3 regions of the Oribacterium sp. HCP3S3_B9 genome follow, and region 1 is predicted to be linked to each of the others. Evidence: predicted binding sites of a transcription regulator. Region 1 holds the regulator's gene; each other region holds the start of a gene.
What was found. Region 1 encodes HrcA, which represses chaperone genes, less so after heat shock. Its sites were predicted from a motif close to TGTTAGCACTCNNNNNNNNNGAGTGCTAACA; they were not measured.

Region 2: the regulator HrcA is predicted to act here: its motif matches at 6,471-6,501, upstream of ACTNC3_RS06355 (co-chaperone GroES).
Region 3: the regulator HrcA is predicted to act here: its motif matches at 2,946-2,976, upstream of clpB (ATP-dependent chaperone ClpB).

Annotation. Positions count from the first base shown of each region.
Region 1 is NZ_JBQHVY010000008.1:43,728-51,150, reverse strand. Features, by position in the region: gene ACTNC3_RS05910 (sodium/proline symporter) at 1-1,196, shown strand, start outside; gene holA (DNA polymerase III subunit delta) at 1,354-2,370, shown strand; gene ACTNC3_RS05900 (3D domain-containing protein) at 2,519-3,337, shown strand; gene ACTNC3_RS05895 (3D domain-containing protein) at 3,781-4,359, shown strand; gene hrcA (heat-inducible transcriptional repressor HrcA) at 4,564-5,601, shown strand; gene grpE (nucleotide exchange factor GrpE) at 5,655-6,302, shown strand; gene dnaK (molecular chaperone DnaK) at 6,431-7,423, shown strand, end outside.
Region 2 is NZ_JBQHVY010000009.1:74,147-81,569, reverse strand. Features, by position in the region: gene nadE (NAD(+) synthase) at 1-1,865, opposite strand, end outside; gene guaB (IMP dehydrogenase) at 2,075-3,541, opposite strand; gene ACTNC3_RS06365 (hypothetical protein) at 3,635-4,126, opposite strand; gene groL (chaperonin GroEL) at 4,206-5,825, opposite strand; gene ACTNC3_RS06355 (co-chaperone GroES) at 5,952-6,242, opposite strand; gene ACTNC3_RS06350 (MATE family efflux transporter) at 6,928-7,423, shown strand, end outside.
Region 3 is NZ_JBQHVY010000003.1:110,592-118,014, forward strand. Features, by position in the region: gene ACTNC3_RS03220 (hypothetical protein) at 1-147, opposite strand, end outside; gene clpB (ATP-dependent chaperone ClpB) at 309-2,897, opposite strand; gene ACTNC3_RS03230 (phospho-sugar mutase) at 3,095-4,939, opposite strand; gene ACTNC3_RS03235 (sugar phosphate nucleotidyltransferase) at 4,942-6,273, opposite strand; gene ACTNC3_RS03240 (prepilin peptidase) at 6,606-7,103, shown strand; gene ACTNC3_RS03245 (hypothetical protein) at 7,268-7,423, shown strand, end outside.

The DNA.
Region 1 (7,423 bases):
CAAACCGTTATAATGACCGGAAGAAGATCCTGACCCTGATTGCGGCGGTGGTGATCGTTATTTTCTTTATCCCGTATACGGCGTCCGGCTTTGCTGCCTGCGGTAAGCTCTTCGGCAGTCTCTTCGGTGCAGACTATCATGTGGCGATGATCGCGAGTGCCTTCGTCATCGTCGGCTACACTTCCCTCGGCGGATTCCTCGCAGCGTCAACTACGGACTTCATCCAGAGCATCGTCATGTCGCTCGCACTTCTGATCGTCCTCGTCTTCGGTGTGCACAGAGCGGGTGGTTTCGCGGCCGTTCTCCAGAACGCATCTGGACTCAGTGGCTACCTCGATATGCTGCTGGTGTATGATCCGACGAGCGGGACCTCCAGCCCATACAGTCTCATCACCATCGTTTCGACGCTGGCATGGGGCCTCGGCTACTTCGGTATGCCGCATATCCTGCTTCGCTTCATGGCGATCGGTGATGATAAGAAGCTGAAGCTCTCGAGACGGATCGCGTCCGTATGGGTGGTGATCTCGATGAGCGTGGCGATCTTCATCGGTATCGTCGGCCTCGGTATGACGGCGGCTGGCGCGATCCCGAGCCTCGGCGGCAACCAGTCGGAGACCATCATCGTCGAGATCGCGAAGCTGCTTGCAACCCATGGCGTCCTGCCGGCACTGATCGCTGGTGTCGTCCTGTCCGGTATTCTGGCATCGACCATGTCGACCGCGGATTCACAGCTGCTTGCAGCGTCGAGCTCCATCGCAAACGATATTCTGACTGATGTACTGCACATTCATCTCGATGAGAAGCAGCTTCTGTACGTGGCGCGTGTCTGCCTCCTGATGATCGCCGGCCTTTCCATCGGTATCGCATGGAATCCGGACAGCTCGGTTTTCCAGATCGTATCCTTCGCATGGGCGGGCTTCGGTGCTTCCTTCGGACCGGTCGTTCTCCTCGCACTTTTCTGGAGACGCTCTAACAAGTATGGTGCGACCGCCGGTATGATCGCGGGTGGGTTCATGGTCTTCTTCTGGAAGTACAGCATCCGTCCGCTGGGTGGTCTCTGGAACATCTATGAGCTGCTTCCGGCCTTCCTTGTGGCGATTCTCGTGAACATCCTCGTGAGCCTCGCGACGCCGGCACCGAATGCGGAGGTGACCGCGGACTATGATGAGGTTCAGAAGCGCATTCGGAACCACTGATTCAGCATTCCATAAATTGAGACTGGGCCAATGCTTCTGTCGTGCTATAATGGTGGCACGCGAGGCATTGGCCTTGTTTTGTATTCGGAAAATGAAACGGGACAGGATGATGTGACGTCGGAGGCATTGGCCTCCATACAGGGAGAGAAAAGGAACGATGGCGTACGGGAAGAAAGAGTCGAAAACGGAATATCTGGCACTGAATGAGGATCTGAAGGCGCTTCGCTTTCGGCCCTGCTACCTGCTCTACGGTTCGGAGGAGTACCTGAAGCTTTCTTATAAGAAGCAGTTCCGTGCGGCCTTCGGCGGCGAGGAGGGGATGGCCTATACGTTTTATGATGGTGCACCGGATGTGCAGGAGCTGATCGATCTTCTGAATACGATTCCGTTTACCTTCGGAGAGAACACGGGGCGGCTCGTGATCATCAGCGGCAGTGAATGGTTCAAGAAGCCGGCACCGGAGAAGCTGCTGCACTATCTCGAGGATAGCGCGCACTATCCGGATACGGCACATCTCATGTTCATCGAGGGTGAGATCGATAAGCGCAGTAAGCTCTATAAGCTCGTGCAGAAGAACGGCTTCGCCTGTGAGCTCGGGGAGCAGGACCGCGCACAGCTCGGTCGCTGGGCGGCGCGGTATCTTACGATGGCGGGGAAGAAGATCCGGAATTCGACGATGGAGCTTTTCCTCGATAAGACCGGCACCAGCATGGATAACATCGCTTCAGAGATGGAGAAGCTGATCGCCTATACTGGTGTGCGGGACGTCATCGAGGACAGTGATGTCGAGGCGATCTGCTCGCAGAATGTCGAGGATCGTGTGTTTGACATGGTGTCTGAGATGGGACTCGGGCATACGAAGAAGGCGCTTCAGTACTACCGGGATCTGCTGACGTTGCAGGAGGCACCGATGCGTCTTTTGCATCTCATGCGCCGGAACTTCAATCAGCTGCTGCTCGCACGTGAGGCGATGGACAGGGATATGAGCGCCCAGGAAGCGGCGGCGTATGTCGGTGTGAGTCCGTGGATCTACCGGAAGCTCACGGATCAGGCGCGGCAGTACTCACGCCATGGTATCGAGGACTATATCCGACGCTTCTATGAATATGATGAAGCCATCAAGAGTGGGAATCTGACGGACCAGATGGCCGTCGAGCTGTTGCTCACCACGTAAGACCGACAGAAAAACGTAAGTTGACGGTTTTTCAGATCTGTATTATGGTTCTTATAGTAATCGTGCACAAAGTGGGAGATTTCTGTGGAAAAAACACAGTTTCTACCTGAAAAGTGCACCCGACTCCCTTATTTTCAGGAGGAAAAGGATGAAAAAGAATCATGTGTGGAGGACGCTTCTGACCCTCTGCCTCGCCACCTGCTTTGCGATACCTGCATGGGCGGAAGCGCAGGTCGGTCCGGCATGGGTGGATGGCGTTTCCATCAGTGAGCTGAGTCAGTCGACTTATTACACAGGCACGATGAACCCGCAGGATACAACGACGACAGATGGTGCAGAAAGGCCGGTTCTGGTGACCGCGCGAAGCGGACGCAAGGGAAAAAGTACCACCACGCCGGCTGCGGAGAGCACGACCGTGACGACAGGGACAGCGTCATCTGCAGAGAGCCCGGCGCCGGTTGCGAATGCTTCTTCAGGAAGCGCGATCGCGACGACGGCAGCAGCGGGCAGCGCGACGGATCCGTCCACAGCACTGCAGGAGAAACTGGCGGCAGAGCAGGCGGAGGCAGCGGACCTGGCGGCACAGATCGCACAGGAGGAAGCAGCGGGGAGCGTCGGTACGCGTACAGGCGAAACACCGATCGGGGCCGTCGTGACCGAGGAGTCCACGAAGTATACGAAGGGCAGCTCCCTCGGCATCTTCCAGATCACCGGCTACTACGGAAATGGAAAAACCAATTCCGGCACCTGGCCGAAGGCAGATCATACGATCGCGGCGGATACGACCATCCTGCCGATGGGGACGAAGGTTTTCATTCATCATACGGTGTATACGGTTGAGGATATCGGCAGTGCCGTGAAGGGAAATCTGATTGATATCTACTACAACAGCTACGAAGAAGCCTTCGGTGTGACCGCCCTCGGACACCGTTTCGCAGAGGTTTTCGTGGCCGTTCCGAAGAGCTGAAGCGGGACATCGATCTCCTCGCGGATGCACGAAACAGGCGCTGAGATTCGTCCCGATACAGCTGCCGGAGCAAGACGAAACAGGGGGTGTTTTCATCCGTTTATTTCGGTCTTGAAGAGGACGCGGGAAGCGAAAAAACAGTAAAATAAAGACTTGAAAAAAGTGAAAAATCACACGCAAATGCGTGATTTTTCACTTTTTTAATTCTTACGATCTTATAAACTTTTTATAATCACACACTCGACTCTCCGATGAAATAATGCGCAGTCATACGCGTATAAGCGTATGACTGATAGATGAGGGGCTTGACAATTTTTTGGATTTGTCCGTATACTTTCGTGCGTTGAGCTCGCTCCGATCCGGAGCTCTTCGTTCATGCCGGTTCATGTGAGAAAAAACGGAAAGAGAAGTTAGAGACACCGGCGCATACACAGGAGGTTATTTTGAGTTTAAATCTACAGAAGCAGAGAGGTATGATCGGGAAGATGACGATGCTCATCGTACTGATGATTCTTACGATGGCGATGTCCATGCGTACGTATGCAGATGAGAGCGCAAGCTCCGGCGTTTATGCATCTCAGAGCCTGGGCAATGTACTTTTCTTCAATACCAGCACCAACCCACACTTCACCACCGTACAGGAAACGTATGCTGCACAGGCAGTAGAAGAAGCGAAGCAGAAGCAGCAGGCGACACCGTTGTCGGGACAGACGGTGTCGATCGATGGCCGGCAGGCGACGCCGCTGGGGCGCTTCAAGCTGACAGGCTATTGCCCGTGCGCCAGATGCTCCGAGGGCTATGGTACACGTACCGCGACCGGCGCACGTGCGACCGCCGGCAGGACGGTTGCAGTCGACCCACGCGTGATTCCATATGGCACGCATCTTCTGATCAACGGCCATGAGTACGTCGCAGAGGACTGTGGCGGTGGAGTGCGTGGGGCACACATCGATGTGTTTTATAACACCCATGCGGAGGCGCGAAACATACTTGCGTATGCCGACGTATACGTCCTTCCGTAAGCGCCCTCGATTCGACGGAATTTAAAAAACAGAATATCGTGAAGAAGGGGAGCTGGCCATAGCGGTCGGCTCCCTTTCTTCACGATTTTTTCACAAATTCATCGAGGCTAATCCTTGACATCATTCCAAAATCGAGTAATATAGCAAATAGATGTTAGCACTCCGATATTTCGAGTGCTAACAGGCAAAGAGGAGGTGGCAGAGATGGAGCTGGATCAGCGTAAGGTGGTCATCCTTACAACGATTATTAAAAACTATCTGGAGACCGGTGAACCGGTCGGCTCGCGTACGATCAGCAAGTATTCCGGACTCAGCCTTAGTTCTGCTACGATCCGTAACGAGATGAGCGACCTCGAGGAAATGGGCTACATCATGCAGCCGCATACCTCCGCCGGTCGTATCCCGAGTGATAAGGGATACCGCTTCTATGTCGATCAGCTGATGGAGCATCATCAGCATGAAATCGATGATGTGAAAACGGAGATGTTCGAGAAGGTCGATAAGCTGGAGACGACCCTGAAGCAGCTCGTAAAGAACCTGGCACAGGATACTAACTACGCTGCGGTGGTCACCGAGCCGTCGATCCATACGAATAAGATCAAGTTCATCCAGACGTCGATCGTGGATGCGAGAAGAGTGCTTCTCGTCATCATGATGCAGGGCAACATCGTTCGAACCGCAACGGTGATGCTGAGCGGACAGGATGAGCTGGACTTTAACCGTATGCTGAGTATCAACATGCTCCTGAACGACACACTGGATGGCCTGAGTGGTGAAGAAATCACCGAGGGGCGGATCGGACAGATCCTCGCCCGGACACAGCATAAGGATGCAGTGGGTGCGATCCTTCAGGCGATCATCAGCATACTGGATATCCGATCCGGGGATGCACGCATCTATACGTCCGGTGCTACGAATATTTTCAAGTATCCGGAGCTCACGGAGTCGGACAATGCTTCCCGCCTCATCAATGCCTTCGAATCGAAGGTCGAGCTCGCCGAGCTGGTCCATGAGGTGCAGGGAAACGAGCCGGAAAAGAAAAATCAGATTCAGGTATACATCGGCAGTGAATCACCGATGGAAAACATGGCGGACTGCTCCGTGGTCACCGCAAATTATGAGCTCGGTAACGGGCTTCGAGGAACGATCGGTGTGATCGGGCCGAAACGCATGGATTACGAAAAAGTGCTGGAGGTTCTCTCGAAGATTCAGGGAGAGATGGATCAGGCATTTCGTTCATAGAGATGTACAGAGAATGAACGGAACATCCGGACAGGATGTGATAGGAGGTTATCTTGATAGACGAAGAGTTAAAGAAGTCTTCCGAGGAGCAGGGCACCGAGGAGACAAATGCAGGAAAGACGGCGGAGCAGGAAGCTCCGGCAGCAGATGCTGTGAAGGATACAGAAACGACGGAGAGCGATGCAAAGGATGCCGGAGAGGCAGAGAATGCAGAGCAGAGTGCGTCAGCTGAAGCTTCGGATGCAGACACCGAAAAGCTGAAAAAGAAGTATGAGGACGCGCTGGCAGAGCAGAAGGATAAGTACATCCGCCTCTATGCCGAGTTCGATAATTACCGTAAGCGGACCGAGAAGGAGAAGTCACAGAACTTCGACTTCGGTGCACGCGAGGTCATCGAGAAGCTGCTTCCAGTGGTCGATAATTTCGAGCGTGCGCTCGGTACCGTGGATCCGGAGGATGAGGGCGACGCCTTTACGAAGGGCGTACGTGGTATCTATAAGCAGCTCGAAAAGATGCTTGAGGACCTCGATGTAAAGGTCATTCCGGCAGAAGGCGAGAAGTTCGATCCGAATCTGCACAACGCCGTGATGACCGATACCGAAAGTGATGCCGAAGAGGATACGATCACCCAGGACCTGATGAAGGGCTATACCTACAAGGGCCAGGTGGTTCGTCACTCGATGGTCAAGGTTAAAAAATAAAGTATGTTCATTCCGCCGGGAAACCGGCGTTTGAAGCACCTTCACCAGAGCGCGGAAGCAATCCGGTGATGGCAAGTAGATAGATTACAAGTTTTTATAATTTCGTTTTAGATAAAGGAGATATTGTTATGGGAAAGATTATTGGTATTGACTTAGGTACGACAAACAGCTGTGTAGCTGTTATGGAAGGTGGTAAGCCGACCGTCATCGCAAACGCAGAGGGTATGAGAACAACCCCGTCTGTCGTTGCTTTTACAAAGAATGGTGAGCGTCTCGTCGGTGAGCCTGCAAAGCGTCAGGCCGTCACCAACGCAGATCGTACCATCTCTTCCATCAAGAGACATATGGGTTCAGACTATAAGGTAAGCATCGACGGTAAGGACTATACCCCGCAGGAGATTTCTGCGATGATCCTCCAGAAGCTGAAGGCAGATGCAGAGGCATACCTCGGTGAGAAGGTAAGCGAGGCAGTCATCACGGTTCCGGCATACTTCAATGATGCACAGCGTCAGGCAACCAAGGATGCCGGTAAGATCGCCGGCCTCGATGTAAAGCGTATCATCAACGAGCCGACCGCAGCTGCACTTGCATACGGCCTCGATGAGGGCGACGAGCAGAAGGTTATGGTATATGACCTCGGTGGTGGTACCTTCGATGTATCGATCATCGATATCGGTGACGGTGTCATCGAGGTTCTTTCAACCAACGGTGATACCCGCCTCGGTGGTGATGACTACGATGCACGTATCCAGAACTGGATGATCGAGGAGTTCAAGAAGGCAGAGGGCGTCGACCTCAGCCAGGATAAGATGGCCGTTCAGAGACTGAAGGAAGCCGCTGAGAAGGCAAAGAAGGAGCTTTCTGCTTCGACCACCACGGAGATCAACCTTCCGTTCATCACGGCAACCGCAGAGGGCCCGAAGCACCTCGATATGACGCTTACGAGAGCGAAGTTTGAGGAGCTGACCGCAGACCTCACTGAGAGAACCGCTGTTCCGGTACAGAATGCACTTCGTGATGCAGGTATGACGGCCGCAGAGCTTTCAAAGGTTCTTCTCGTCGGTGGTTCGACGCGTATGCCGGTTGCACAGGAGAAGGTAAAGCAGCTGACCGGTAAGGAG
Region 2 (7,423 bases), on a different contig from region 1:
AGCTCCGGACTCACCGGCGTATCGAAGATGTCGTTCAGACAGCGGGCGAGGTCCGCGTCCTCCGAAGTATCCGCGACGAACTTGACGAGGTAGCGCACCAGCGTCTTCGGGACGCCGGCATTGACGCCATACATCGACATATGATCGGCGTTGTAGGTCGCCCAGCCGAGCGCGAGCTCACTGAGGTCGCCGGTGCCGATGACGATGCCGTTCGACTGATTCGCGATGTCCATAAGGATCTGCGTCCGTTCACGCGCCTGCGCATTCTCGTAGACCACAGAGTGATCCTCTGGATCGTGCCCGATATCCTGAAAATGCTGCAGCACCGCGGTCTTGATGTTGATCTCCCGCAGCGTCGCGTGCAGAAGACGCGTCAGCGTCACCGCGTTATTGTATGTGCGATCCGTGGTACCGAAGGCCGGCATGGTCACGGAAATGATATTCTCACGTGGCAGACCCAGCATATCGAAGGCGCGCGCGATGACGAGCAGCGCCAGGGTCGAGTCGAGGCCGCCGGAGATGCCGACCACGGCTGACTGACAGCCGGTGTGCTCGAGTCGCTTCTTAAGACCGAGCGCCTGGATCGTGAAGATCTCATCACAGCGGGCATGACGCTCCGCCGCGCTGCTCGGTACGAACGGCTTCGGGTCGACATAGCGTCGGAGGTCGGCTGCGTCCGCCGCGAGCTGTCCGGCCAATGTCTCCGCCACTACACCGGTGGCCGCCCGGGACGCCCCGCCGACGCCCGTCTGCGCTGACGCGCCGGTCGCTGTCACCGCGGTCGGCGCCTGCTGACCGACGTACGCCGCGAAGACCTCCTCGAAGGACTTCTTGCGCGGCTGTGCGGCTGCAGGCGAAGTATTCTCCGCATCGTCCGATGTCTGTGCCGCGCCCCCGGCGATTTCCTTCGCCGGACCCACGCCCTCGCCCGTCTTCTCGGCTACCGGCGTGAAGCGGAACTTCACGATGCTGTACTCGTCACGGAGCGCATCATCGATCTCCGGGAAGGTCGTCATGCGGGCACGCTCCTGCATGATGCGCTGGAGGTCGACATCTGCGATGTAAAGACCGGTGTTGAAGCGCTTTCCTTCCGTCACGACGGAGCCGTTCTCCGCGATGATATCCTGGCCACCGAAGACCAGGTCCGTGGTAGACTCCCCGTCGCCAGCATTGGCATAACAGTAGACGGACACAAGCCGCGCACTGGTCGAGCGGATCAGCTCCCGACGGTAGCTGTCCTTGCCGACGGTCTCATCGGAGGCCGAGGTGTTCGCGATCACGGTCGCACCGGCGAGCACATGGCGGGTCGATGGCGGATCCAGCACCCAGACGTCCTCACAGATCTCACATGCAAGGCGGAAATCCGGACGATCCATCGCCTCCACGAGGATGTTCATGCCAAACGGAATCGCGTACTCCTCACCCGTCATCGCCGAGCGATGCGTCAGCGTCACGACACGCGTCTGTCCCGGTGTGAACCAGCGACGCTCATAAAACTCGCTGTAGTTCGGCAGGTTCTTCTTCGGCACCAGCGCGAGGATGCGGCCGGCGTGCAGCACCGCCGCACAGTTATAGAGCTTGTGGTCGACCATATACGGCACACCGACCACCGCCACGAGCTGCGTGCGACGTGTCGCCTCTGCTACCTCATCGAGCGCCGCCGCTGCCCGCTCGATCAGGATCGTCTGGTGAAACAGATCCGCACAGGTATACGCCGTCAGCACCAGTTCCGGAAACACCAGCAGCGAAACACCCTGACGATCCGCCTCCACGATCTCACGAAGCACCGCCTCGGTATTAAAACGCACATCAGCAACTTTGATTTTCGGCGTGGCCACCGCCACCCGCAGGAATCCTTCGATCATAACACACTCTTTCAGAAATAGAATTCAAATGTAGACATCGACCGCAATACAGCGACCTCGTGCCATAAGATGGATATAATTTTAGCACGGAAATAAAAAAAGGTCAGGCCCATAGCAGCCTGACCTTTCGGGTAATTGATAAATCAGTTTCGTCTGTTACCGGAGTACTGTGCTTCTGTTGGCGGCACTCCGGTCATACGAACTGTTTTTTAGTCGTTATTCTCTACCGAGTAGTTCGGTGCTTCCTTCGTGATATGAATATCATGCGGATGTGACTCCTTCAGGGAAGCGCTGGAGATCTTCACGAACTGGCTGCTATGCTGCAGCGTCGTGATATCCTTCGCACCACAGTAGCCCATACCTGCACGGAGACCACCGACGAACTGGAAGATGGTATCCTCTACACGGCCCTTGTATGCGACACGACCCTCGACACCCTCTGGTACGAGCTTCTTCGCGTTTGCCTGGAAGTAACGATCCGCAGAACCGTTCTTCTGCTTCATCGCACCGAGCGATCCCATGCCACGGTATACCTTGTACTTACGGCCCTGGTAAAGCTCGAACTCACCCGGTGCCTCGTCGCAGCCTGCGAATACAGAACCCATCATGACGGTGCTGCCACCTGCAGCGATCGCCTTCACGACATCACCGGAGTACTGGATACCACCATCGGCGATGATCGGGATGCCGTACTTGTCGGCTACCTCGAACGAATTCATAACCGCAGATACCTGTGGAACACCGATACCGGCAACGACACGGGTCGTACAGATGGAGCCCGGTCCGATACCGATCTTTACGCAGTCGGCGCCGGCCTTGATGAGGGCCTCGGTCGCCTCACCGGTCGCGACATTACCTGCGATGATCTGAAGATCCGGGAACTTCTCCTTCAGCATGCTGACGCACTTCAGAACGTTTGCACTATGGCCATGTGCAGAGTCGAGAACGACGACGTCTACATGTGCGTTGATGAGCTCCTGTGCACGCTCGACAACATTGGCTGTGATACCGAGTGCAGCACCGCAGAGGAGTCTGCCCTGTGCATCCTTCGCCGCGTTCGGATACTTCATCTGCTTCTCGATATCCTTGATGGTGATGAGACCCTTCAGATTACCCTCATCATCGACGATCGGGAGCTTCTCAACCTTTGCACGTGCGAGGATCTGCTTCGCTTCCTCGAGGGTGGTACCCTCCTTCGCCGTTACGAGGTGCTCTCTCGTCATGCACTCGCTGATCTTCTTCGTGTAGTCCTCCTCGAAAACGAGGTCACGGTTCGTGATGATACCGATGAGCTTCTTGCCCTCGGTGATCGGCACGCCGGAGATGCGGAACTTCGCCATGAGATCATTGGCATCCTTCAGGGTATGATCTGCGGTCAGGAAGAACGGATCGGTGATGACACCATTCTCCGAGCGCTTTACCATGTCGACTTCCTCTGCCTGCTGCTCGATCGACATATTCTTGTGGATGATACCGATACCACCGCAGCGCGCCATGGCGATCGCCATCTGATGCTCTGTAACGGTATCCATACCTGCAGAAATGAATGGAATGTTGAGATGAATTGACTTCGTAAGATAGGTGGAAACGTCGATTTCGTTCGGAACGACCTCGGAGTACTGCGGAACGAGCAGCACGTCATCAAACGTAATACCATCACCGATAATCTTGGCCATAGAAGAATCTCCTTTCAAATCGCGACTTTTCATAAAATTTAAACGAGTATAACAAAAGGCGGATTGAATTTCAACCCGTCTTTCATCCAAAAATCAGTTCAGTTTTACCTTCTGCGGTGTACATCTTCTCGCCTCGCGCAGCAGTGCATCGGTCACTTCGATATACATGCAGGTCTTCTGCCCCGCACGGTTGTATACATAGCCGAACTTCCGATCGGCCGGACAGTCGCCGGCACAGTCGATGACCTTCGCGTTCTGGAGCTCTGCACGGACCGCGTCCGAGTTCTGCGGAGCGAGTACGATCAGCTCGGAAGCATTCGTATCAACCAGCTGACGACGGCGCGTCTTGTTGAGGATCTGGTCCATCGTGAAGCCACCGCCGACATAGGTATACTCATACTCCACCTTCGAGAAGAGCCAGACCACGTAGGTGCCGAGGCTCACCGCGATGAAGAGCAGGATGCCGAACACGTTATAAAACGCAAACAGCAGTGACAGTACGGACAGCGCGCCCGCGATCACCAGCAGCACCGTCCAGTAGGCCGGCTGCTTTCCCTTCGTCATGTGCTCGATATAATCATCCATCTGTCATCCTCCTTTTTCCTTGGTTTCAAAAATCCGGGCCGCGATGCGACCCGGATTTATTATAACGCTTTTTATTTAATTAGTACATTCCACCCTGTGGCTGTGCTGGCATAGCAGGTGCCGGCTCCTTGATATCTGCGACTACGCTCTCAGTGGTGAGCAGTGTAGAAGCGACGGAAGCCGCGTTCTGAAGAGCGGTTCTGGTTACCTTCGCCGGATCCAGGATACCGGCCTCGAGCATGTCGACATACTCCTCGTGGAGTGCATCGAAGCCATGGCCGACCTCTGTGTTCTGTACGTTGTTGACGATAACAGCGCCCTCGAGACCTGCGTTCGAAGCGATGGTGAACAGCGGAGCCTCCAGTGCCTTGTAAACGATTCTTGCACCGGTCTTCTCATCACCCTCGAGTGACTCAACAACCTTCTTCACAGCCTCCTGTGCGTGAATGTAAGCGGATCCGCCACCTGCGATGACGCCCTCTTCCACTGCGGCACGGGTTGCGTTCAGCGCATCCTCCATACGAAGCTTTGCTTCCTTCATCTCGGTCTCAGTAGCTGCGCCGACCTTGATGACAGCGACACCACCAGCGAGCTTTGCCAGTCTCTCCTGGAGCTTCTCGCGGTCGAAATCAGAAGTTGTGGTCTCGATCTGCTTCTTGATCTCAGCGACACGGCTGTCGATATCCGCCTTCTCGCCCTCACCATCGACGATGGTGGTCTTCTCCTTCGATACCTTTACGCTCTTTGCGCGGCCGAGCTGCTCGATGGTTGCATCCTTGAGCTCGAGGCCGAGGTCTGCGGAGATCACCTGACCGCCGGTCAGGATCGCGATATCCTGAAGCATCTCCTTACGTCTGTCACCATAGCCCGGAGCCTTGACCGCAACGACGTTGAAGGTACCTCTCAGCTTGTTGACGATGAGGGTTGTGAGTGCCTCACCCTCGACATCCTCTGCGATGATGAGGAGCTTTGCGCCCATCTTTACGATCTGCTCGAGGAGCGGAAGGATATCCTGGATGTTGGAGATCTTCTTATCGGTGATCAGGATGTACGGATCATCGAGATTTGCCTCCATCTTATCCATATCGGAGCACATGTAAGCGCTGATGTAGCCTCTGTCGAACTCCATACCTTCGACGACGTCCAGCTCGGTCTGCATGGTCTTGGACTCCTCGACGGTGATGACACCATCCTTGGAAACCTTCTCCATCGCATCGGCAACCATCTGGCCGACCTGCTCGTCACCAGCAGAGATGCCGGCAACCTTTGCGATCTGATCCTTGCCCTTTACCTTGGAAGACTGTGCCTTGATGGACTCCACAGCTGCTGCCACGGCCTTCTGGATACCCTTACGAAGGATGATCGGGTTTGCACCCGCCTCAAGGTTCTTCATACCTTCCTTCACGATCGCCTGTGCAAGCACGGTCGCTGTGGTGGTACCATCACCGGCGACATCATTGGTCTTCGAAGCAACCTCACGAACGAGCTGTGCGCCCATGTTCTCATACGGATCCTTCAGCTCGATGTCCTTCGCGATGGACACACCATCGTTGGTGATCAGCGGAGCACCGTAGCTCTTATCGAGTACTACGTTTCTGCCCTTCGGTCCGAGGGTTACCTTTACTGTATTTGCAACTGCATCCACACCAGCTTCGAGAGCCTTTCTAGCCTCGACACCATACTTAATTTCCTTAGCCATAGCTTTATCCTCCTGATTTACGAAGCATCCTCTGTTCTTCGTCCAATGCTTCCTTCTCTACATCCTCATGTCGGTCTGACGTCCTGCCCACTTCTGCGTGGACCCGACGCGACATCCCGTCGGATGTTACTTCTCGATGACTGCCAAAATATCGTTCTGCTTTACGACTGTATACTTATGTCCGTCAACCTCGACCTCAGATCCCGCATACTTCGAGAAAAGAACGTGATCGCCGACCTTCACCTGCATGGTGATGTCCTTACCATCGACCACTCCACCAGGACCGACCGCTACAACGAGTGCCTGACCCGGCTTCTCCTTATCATTCTGACCTGGAAGAACGATACCGCTTGCAGTGGTCTCCTCCATCTTCTCCTTCTCAAGTACGACTCTGTCAAATAATGGAACCAGCTTCATTTGATTGACCTCCTTAATATCTGCTTTCAGCCCTTCGACTTTTCGCCTCCCGGCGATGCTGTTTATATGAAGCCCGGCACGCATGCGCTGTCGACCGATCACTTCATCCTGCAATCATGCTGTTTTCCCAGCACAAGTGCCTGATCTCCCGATCTTCCAGCCATCGATCATCCGATCGCTCTGCGTCCAGCCTTCTTTTCTAACAACAAAACGTATTATAGAACGGTCTGTTAGCAACGTCAAGAGATGAGTGCTAACAATTTGTAGATTTCACATTTCCTTCACAAACACGCGCGCGGCCCGGAAATTTGTAACAGTTCAGGCAGGGGACCCGGAGGGGCGGCAACGGAGGCACAGTACTCCGAGACCGGTTCAATCTAAGCCGGGGACCCTAAGCGGCACTAGGCCCTCTGCAATCACTGAGTTTTCTTTATGAAAACTCAGCGTTGCAGAGGGTGCTAAGGAAAAAGTACCAAGTGCCGCTAAGGGGACCCGGCTTGATTTCACACGGTCTCTATGTATGGCCTCCGTTGCCGCCCCTCCGGGGACCCACCGCCTGAATTCTAATGAAATTTTCCAGCTTATATCAGCCATAAACGTGTACTAGTTTCCAAATCCTCTGCGATTCGCTACAATAATGAATTAAACGCAGGCATTCATACACTACCTATATCGAGGACTTACCATGGCTCAACATAATCTCGCGAAGGGCGATCTCTTCCATAATATGATCCTGTTTTCACTCCCATACCTTCTCAGCTACTTCCTGCAGACGCTCTACGGGCTCGCGGATCTACTCATCGCGGGCCGCTTCAATGGCGCTGATGTCATCTCGGCGGTTTCGATCGGTTCGCAGGTCATGCACATGGTGACCGTCATGATCGTCGGCCTCGCCATGGGCACCACCGTCATGATCGGGCGTTTCGTCGGTGCAGAGGACGAGGACGGCATCCGACGCGCCATCGGGAACACGATCACCCTCTTCGCGATGATCGCCGTGCTGGCCACCTGTGCCCTGCTCGGACTTACGCAGCCGATCGTCCAGCTGCTGTCGACACCGCCCGAGGCCGTCCCGGGGGCCCTCGCGTACCTCCGCATCTGCTTCGCCGGCATCCCCTTCATCGTCGCGTACAACATCCTGAGCTCGATTTTCCGCGGCATGGGTGACAGCCGCAGTCCGA
Region 3 (7,423 bases), on a different contig from region 1:
ACATACCTGCTGTCCGGTCGTCGTCTCGGTCCAGATTGCGATCGGGCCCTGCAGGGTATACTGCCATGCGGCCATCGACGGCATCGCGCTCATCAGGGTCATCGCCGTCGCGCTAGCCAGAAGCTTCGTCCAGTTTAATCGTCTCATATCTCTTCTCCTTTAAGGATCTCTCTTCGTTCTTAATGGGAGTATAGCACAGAATGGCGTACGGAATGCTTACAATTTTTTGACAGTAAGTCAGAGACCCCGGAGGGATGCCGGCAGAAGCACAGTATGGCTTCTGCCGGCACCCCTCCGGGGCTCTTGTCTTATCTGTGAATCTCTGCGTCGAGCCGATCCCCCTTCAGATCGAGGGTGATGGTGTCGCCTTCCTGTACCTTATCCTCGAGGATGATGCGGGCGACGAGGGTTTCGACGTTCTTCTGGATGAAACGACGAAGCGGACGTGCACCGAACTGCGGATCATAGCCGTGCTCGGTGACATAGTCACGCGCCGCGTCGGTGAGCTCGATCTTCAGCTGACGATCCGCGAGACGGCGGTTGATGTCGGCCACCATGAGCTCCGTGATATGCGCGATGTTGTCCTTCGTCAGCGGCTTGAACATGATGATCTCATCGAGACGGTTCAGGAACTCCGGACGGAAGGAGCGGAAGAGCTCGTCGTGTACCTGCTTCCGTGCGTCTTCAGTAATCTCACCATTTGCGTCGATACCGTCCAGCAGATACTGCGCACCGAGGTTCGAGGTCAGGATGATGATGGTGTTCTTGAAGTCCACGGTCTTGCCCTGGCTGTCGGTAATCCGACCGTCATCGAGAATCTGCAGGAGGATGTTGAAGACATCCGGATGCGCCTTCTCGATTTCGTCGAAGAGCACGACAGAGTATGGCTTTCTGCGGACAGCCTCGGTCAGCTGACCACCCTCCTCATAGCCGACGTAGCCAGGTGCAGCACCGATCAGTCTCGATACGGAGTACTTCTCCATATACTCGGACATATCGATACGAACCATGGCGTTTTCGTCATCGAAGAGGTTCTGTGCGAGGGACTTCGCCAGCTCCGTCTTACCGACACCGGTCGGACCCATGAAGAGGAACGAACCGATCGGCCGTGTCGGATCCTTGATGCCGGCCTTCGAACGCTGGATAGCTTCGACGACCTTCTCTACCGCCTCGTCCTGGCCGATCAGGCGCTTGTGGATCTCGTCCCCGAGATGCAGCACCTTCGAACGCTCGGACTCGTTCAGCTTCGATACCGGGATGCCGGTCCAACGGCTGACGATCTTTCCGATCTCATCCTCGGTCACGGTCTCCTGGAGGAGTGCGCGATCCTCCCCATGGACGCTGTTCTCCGCGTCCGCCAGCTTCTTTTCGATGGCCGGAAGGTCGGCGTACTTGATCTGGGAGGCCTTTGCATATTCGTCTGCCTGCAACGCCCGATCCATATCCTTCTTCAGCCGATCCCGCTGCTCGCGGAGTGCCTGCAGGTCGCCGGCTGACTTCTTCTCGTTGTCCCACTGTGCCTGCTTCGTGTCGAACTGTGACTGCAGCTCGGCGAGCTCCTTCTCGATGTCGGCGAGACGCTGCTTCGAGAGGGTATCGTCCTCCTTCTTCAGCGAGATCTGTTCCATCTTGAGCTGTGTGATCTTACTCTGCAGGGCAGCCATGTCCTCCGGCATCGACTCCATCTGAGTCTTCACCATCGCGCAGGCCTCATCCACGAGGTCGATGGCCTTATCCGGCAGGAAACGGTCGGAGATGTAACGATCACTGAGCGTCGCCGCGGCGACGAGTGCGTTGTCGCTGATCGTCACACCGTGGTACTTCTCGTAGCTTTCCTTGATACCACGCAGGATATAGATGGTATCCTCGACCGACGGCTCATCGATCATGACCGGCTGGAAACGACGCTCGAGCGCCGCATCCTTCTCGATGTACTTATGATACTCGTTCAGCGTCGTCGCACCGATGCAGTGGAGCTCACCGCGCGCCAGCATCGGCTTCAGGATGTTGCCTGCATCGAGCGAGCCCTCCTGGTTGCCGGCACCGACGATGGTGTGCAACTCATCGATGAACATGAGAATCTGCCCCTCGGACTTCCGGACCTCATCGAGTACCGCCTTCAATCTTTCCTCGAACTCACCACGGTACTTCGCACCGGCGACGAGGGAACCCATGTTGAGGGCGAAGATCTTCTTATCCTTCAGGCTCTCCGGTACCTCTCCATCCGAGATACGCTGTGCGAGACCCTCGACGACGGCGGTCTTACCGACACCCGGCTCACCGATCAGCACCGGGTTGTTCTTACTTTTACGGCTGAGGATACGGATGATATTCCGGATCTCATCATCACGCCCGATGATCGGATCATCCTTCTGATCCTTCGCGCGCTGCACCATCTCGTAGCCGTACTTATTTAAGGCATCATAGCTGTCCTCCGGGTTATCGGACAGGACACGCTGATTATGTCTCACCTCGGCGAGGGCCTTCAGGAAACCATCCTTCGTGATGCCATACTGCTGGAACAGCTTCTTCAGCGTCGGATCGGCTTCCTTCATGAGGCTGAGGAAAATGTGCTCTACGGAAACATACTCATCGCCCATGGCCTTCGCATGCTCCGCTGCCTTCGTAAGCGCCAGGTTCGCCCTCTGCGAATAGTGTGTATCACCGGCACCCGATACCTTCGGGAGACGGCTGATCTCATCGGTGATGGATGATTTAAACTGATCCATCGGTACACCCATCTTCTTCAGAAGCTGCGTGATCAGACTGTCATCGATGGTAATCAGCGAGTAGAGAAGATGAACCTGCTCCACATACTGATTTCCATATTCACTGATGATATTCTGACAGTTATTGATCGCTTCGATCGATTTCTGTGTAAATTTATTAATATTCATAAGACTGAACCTCCTTATTTCCTTCGGATAAAAATATTATAGCGCGGTTGTTAGCACTTTCAAGCATCGAGTGCTAATTAAATTATAAATTTTCTATAACGAAAACAGTTCAGTCAAAGGCCCCGGAGGAGCGCCAGCAAAAGCCATACTGTGCTTCTGCTGGCGCCCCTCCGGGGCCTTTTGTTGATATGAAAGTATTACTTCATGCGTTCGCCAAGTTCAGCGGCGATGGCGGCTTCACAGGCTTCTGCGGCGGCCTGATTCTCCGCGCTGATGGAGATATAGATCTTCAGCTTCGGCTCGGTGCCGGACGGGCGTACCACGACGGAGCAGTGGTCGCTCAGCAGGTACTTGAGGACATCCGACTTCGGCAGTCCGTCGAGACCCGGCAGGTAATCGAGGACCTTCTCCACCTTCTTTCCGGCGAAGGCGTCCGGCGCATCCGTACGGAAGTTCTGCATGATCTTCTGCATCTTCCCAAAGCCGGCGGATCCCTCGAAGGTGAAGCTGTGGAGGGTGTTCAGGCAGTAGCCGTACTCCGCATAGAGCGCCTGCAGACGGTCGAGGAGGCTGATGCCCTGCGTCTTATAGAAGCTGAACATCTCACAGATCATGAGGGCACCATCGACGGCATCCTTATCACGGACATAGCTGCCAGTGAGGTAGCCGTAGCTCTCCTCGAAGCCGAAGACATAACGCTCCGGATGGCCCTCCTTCTCGAGCCGACCGATCTGCTCTCCGATGAACTTGAAGCCGGTCAGGACATTGATGGTTTCGACGCCGTAGTGCGCGGCGATGCGCTCGCCGAGGTCCATGGTCACGATGGTCTTCACCATCACCGGATCCTTCGGCAGCGTTCCGTGCTTCGTTCGCTGCGCGAGGATGTAGTCCAGCAGCAGGATGCCGGTCTCGTTGCCGCTCAGAAGCTGATAGCTTCCGTCGGCTCTTCGTACGGCGATGCCGACACGATCGCAGTCCGGGTCGGTTGCAAGCAGGAGGTCTGCCTGTACGCGCTTCGCATAGTCCATGCCGAGGGCCATCGCTTCCTTGATCTCCGGGTTCGGATACGGGCAGGTCGGGAAGTGACCGTCTGGCATCTCCTGTTCCTTCACGAGCGTAATGTTCGTGTAGCCGCACTCCCGGAGGGTCCTGGTCACCGGCGCGCGACCGGTGCCGTTCAGCGGCGAGTAAACGATTGCTACGTTTCGGTCAATGCTGTCATCCGGACCAAGTACGGACTGCTTCTTTACATTTTCCACGAAGTCGGTGTAGACGGCTTCCCCGATCCAGAAGATATGTCCAGTCGCAGGCGCATCCATGTCCACCGCAGCTGTCGCGCTGTGTGATGACGCAGCTTCCTTTTCTGTCGATGTCGCGTCGGCCGTAGCGGTCTCCAGCATGACCGGGGTGGTGACGCTGTGCGCGACGGAGACATTGGCCTCCGCCGTGTCGCGGATGCCGGCGATCTCGAACTCGGTCATGCGGATGTCGGCGAAGAGGTCGAGTGCCTCGATTTCTGCGAGGATCTCGGCGGCTGCCTCGGTCGTGATCTGACAGCCATCGGCGCCATAGACCTTATAGCCGTTGTACTTCGAGGGGTTGTGGGACGCGGTCAGCATGATACCGGCAGCGCAGTGAAGCGCACGGGTCGCGAAGCTGAGGCACGGGGTCGGCATGATGTCCTCATACATGTAGACGTCGATGCCGTTCGCTGCGAAGACGCGGGCCGCGGTTTCGGCGAAAAGATCCGACTTGATACGGCTGTCGCGGGAAACTGCGATGCGGCGGTCGGCGGCTGCGAAGCGCTTCCGCACATAGTTTGCGAGGCCCTGGGAGGCCTTCGCTACCGTGTACACATTCATGCGGTTCGTGCCGGCGCCGATCACGCCGCGGAGACCGCCCGTACCAAAGGCGAGGTCACGGTAGAACGCGTCCTGAATCTTCTCTTCCTCTCCACGGATCGCTGCGAGCTCCTGCTCGACATCGGCATCCAGTCCCTTCGCAAGCGCGCACCAGCGCGTATATTCCTTCCTGTAATCCATCGTTACTCCTTTTCTGCCGGCATATCGAACTTCGTCTTGTCGGCGACGGCGATGTCCTCGCCGAGCTGCATCTCCATGAGGGTCAGCGGGGTCTCCGGGTCTGCGCGCATCGTGTGCTTCGCGCCGCACGGAATCGAGATCACGTCGCCGGCGCATACGCTGCGGGCCTCGCCATCGACGATGGCGGTGCCACGGCCGTCCAGGACGGTCCAGATTTCGTTGCGGGCGTGATGTGCGTGATAGCTCATGTGGGCACCCGGGCGCATCTCGATTTTCACGGTCATCGAGCCCTGGGAGACGTCGAGGATGCGGAAGTCGCCCCAGGATTTGCGGGCGAACATGATCTGGTCCGGGAGCTGGTCCACGTATGGCTTGATGCGGGCGCTGGCTTCGAGGTTACTGACGAGGATGCCCTGCGGGCTTGCAGAGATCACCGCATGCTCGAGCCCCATCGCGAGGATCGGCACGCTCAGCTCGTTCACGATGTGGACGTCCTCGCAGTGCTCGCCGAGAATGCCGTGGCCGATGACCGGCTCGGACATCTCTTCGGTCAGGGTGTTCCAGGTGCCGAGGTCCTTCCACTCGCCGTGGAAGCACATCACCTGGATCTTCGCTTCATGCTCGACGACGGCATAGTCGAAGCTGATTTTGCGGAGCTCGGCATAGTGGTCGAAGAGGGTCTGATAGTCGCTTGTGTCGAGGAGGGTGCGGGCACGGTCCAGCACGTAGCCGAGCTTATAGGCGAAGACGCCGCCGTTCCAGAGGGCACCCTGCTTCAGGTACTCGCGGGCGGTCGCCTCATCTGGCTTCTCTTTGAAGGTGCAGACGGTCGACACCGGGGCCTTCGCCTCCGGGATGATATAGCCGTACTTCTCGGATGGATAGGTCGGCTCGATGCCCATCAGGACGAGATTCGCCTCGCCCTTATCCGCCTGCTCAGAGAGTGCCTTCAGCGCATGGAAATAGTCATCGTTCACATACGGGTCCACCGGGCAGACCACGACGGATTCGTCCTCCGGGACGTGACACTTTTCGTGCAGGTAGGCACTCGCGAGGGCGATCGCCGGGAAGGTGTCCCTTCTCGTCGGTTCGACGGAGATATTCACGTCGGTGCCGAGCAGGTTCAGAATGGAGGATACCTGGGTGCGGGAGGTCGCGATGGTGACACGGGCCTCCGGGTCCACGGTGCGGATCTGGCGGTAGACGCGCTCGATCATCGACTCATAGCTTCCGTCCGGGCGTTTGAAGAGCTTGATAAACTGCTTGGAGCGGATATCGTTGGAAAGTGGCCACAGGCGTTTGCCGGAGCCACCGGATAGTAAAATGATATTCATAGTACGGCCTTTCTTAAAAACACGACAGTATTCTAGCATACTCGCGGGGTTTCGACTAGATGGGGACAGCGTAGACCGGTCCTCCGGGGCATCCGTACAATATGCTGCAAAAAAACAGACGTTTTGTGAATATCATCCAGGCATTACGGAATTCTGTCTTTTCGTTCATTTCGGTTTCTCGATTTCGGGTTTCTGTCCTGTGCTTCACTTGCATTTTTCTAAGCTCCATGCGCGGAGCGTCTAGTCTGTTCTGGGACTATAGTCCACATGACGACTATAGGCGATTCGCGCTGTCTCCTCTATACTCGGGCTATACCAAACGCGGAGGCCACATGACAGTATCTCAGCTTATCCTCCTGCAGTGTCTGACCATCGCTGCGGGCTATGATCTACGAGAGCGGCGTATCCCTCATGCGCTGATCTACACCTATTTATATTCTGGTTATTTCCTTTCATACAGGGGCACCCTGACGCTGCCGGCGTGCTTCTTCTGCTCCAGCGGAAGGGGTGTCTCCTATCTTCTTCGCTACTTCCTCTCACTCGTCATGTTTCGTGCCCTGGCCTCACTGACCCATGCAGGTGGCGGAGACGCACGACTGATGGCACTGGTCATCGCGTGGTGCGGTGTCGATGCCGGATGTCAGCTTCTGCTGCCGGGGCTCGTGTTGGCACTGATGTATCTTCTATGGATCAGAACAGATTCCGGCAGGTGGAGGCTCCGGGAGCGGCACATGCTTCCGACACTTCCTCTGGCCCTGCCACTGCTTCTCGGTGCGATTCCGGGACTGATCTTCTCTCCCGCGTCGTACGGTTCATTTCCCTACCCCTGAACCGGCGAAGCGGGAGATACTCTCAGAACGTAAGCGTTCAGCGCTGGAGCCCCCGGAGGGCGGCAACGGAGGATCACACTCCGAGACCAGTGAAATCCATGCCGGGCTCTCTGCCTGAGCTGTACGCTCCGAAAAATGATTTATCTGTATGAAAAGAGGCTTCTATGAATCAGATTCTCGCACTGCTGGAACAGGATCCCAGCTACTGTGAACGTTTTTTAAAGTATGCATCTTCGCGGACGGAGTGTCCGTTTACCGTCTATACCTTTCAGACCGTGACGGAGCTGCAGCGTTTCGCACACCAGAACGACATCGACCTG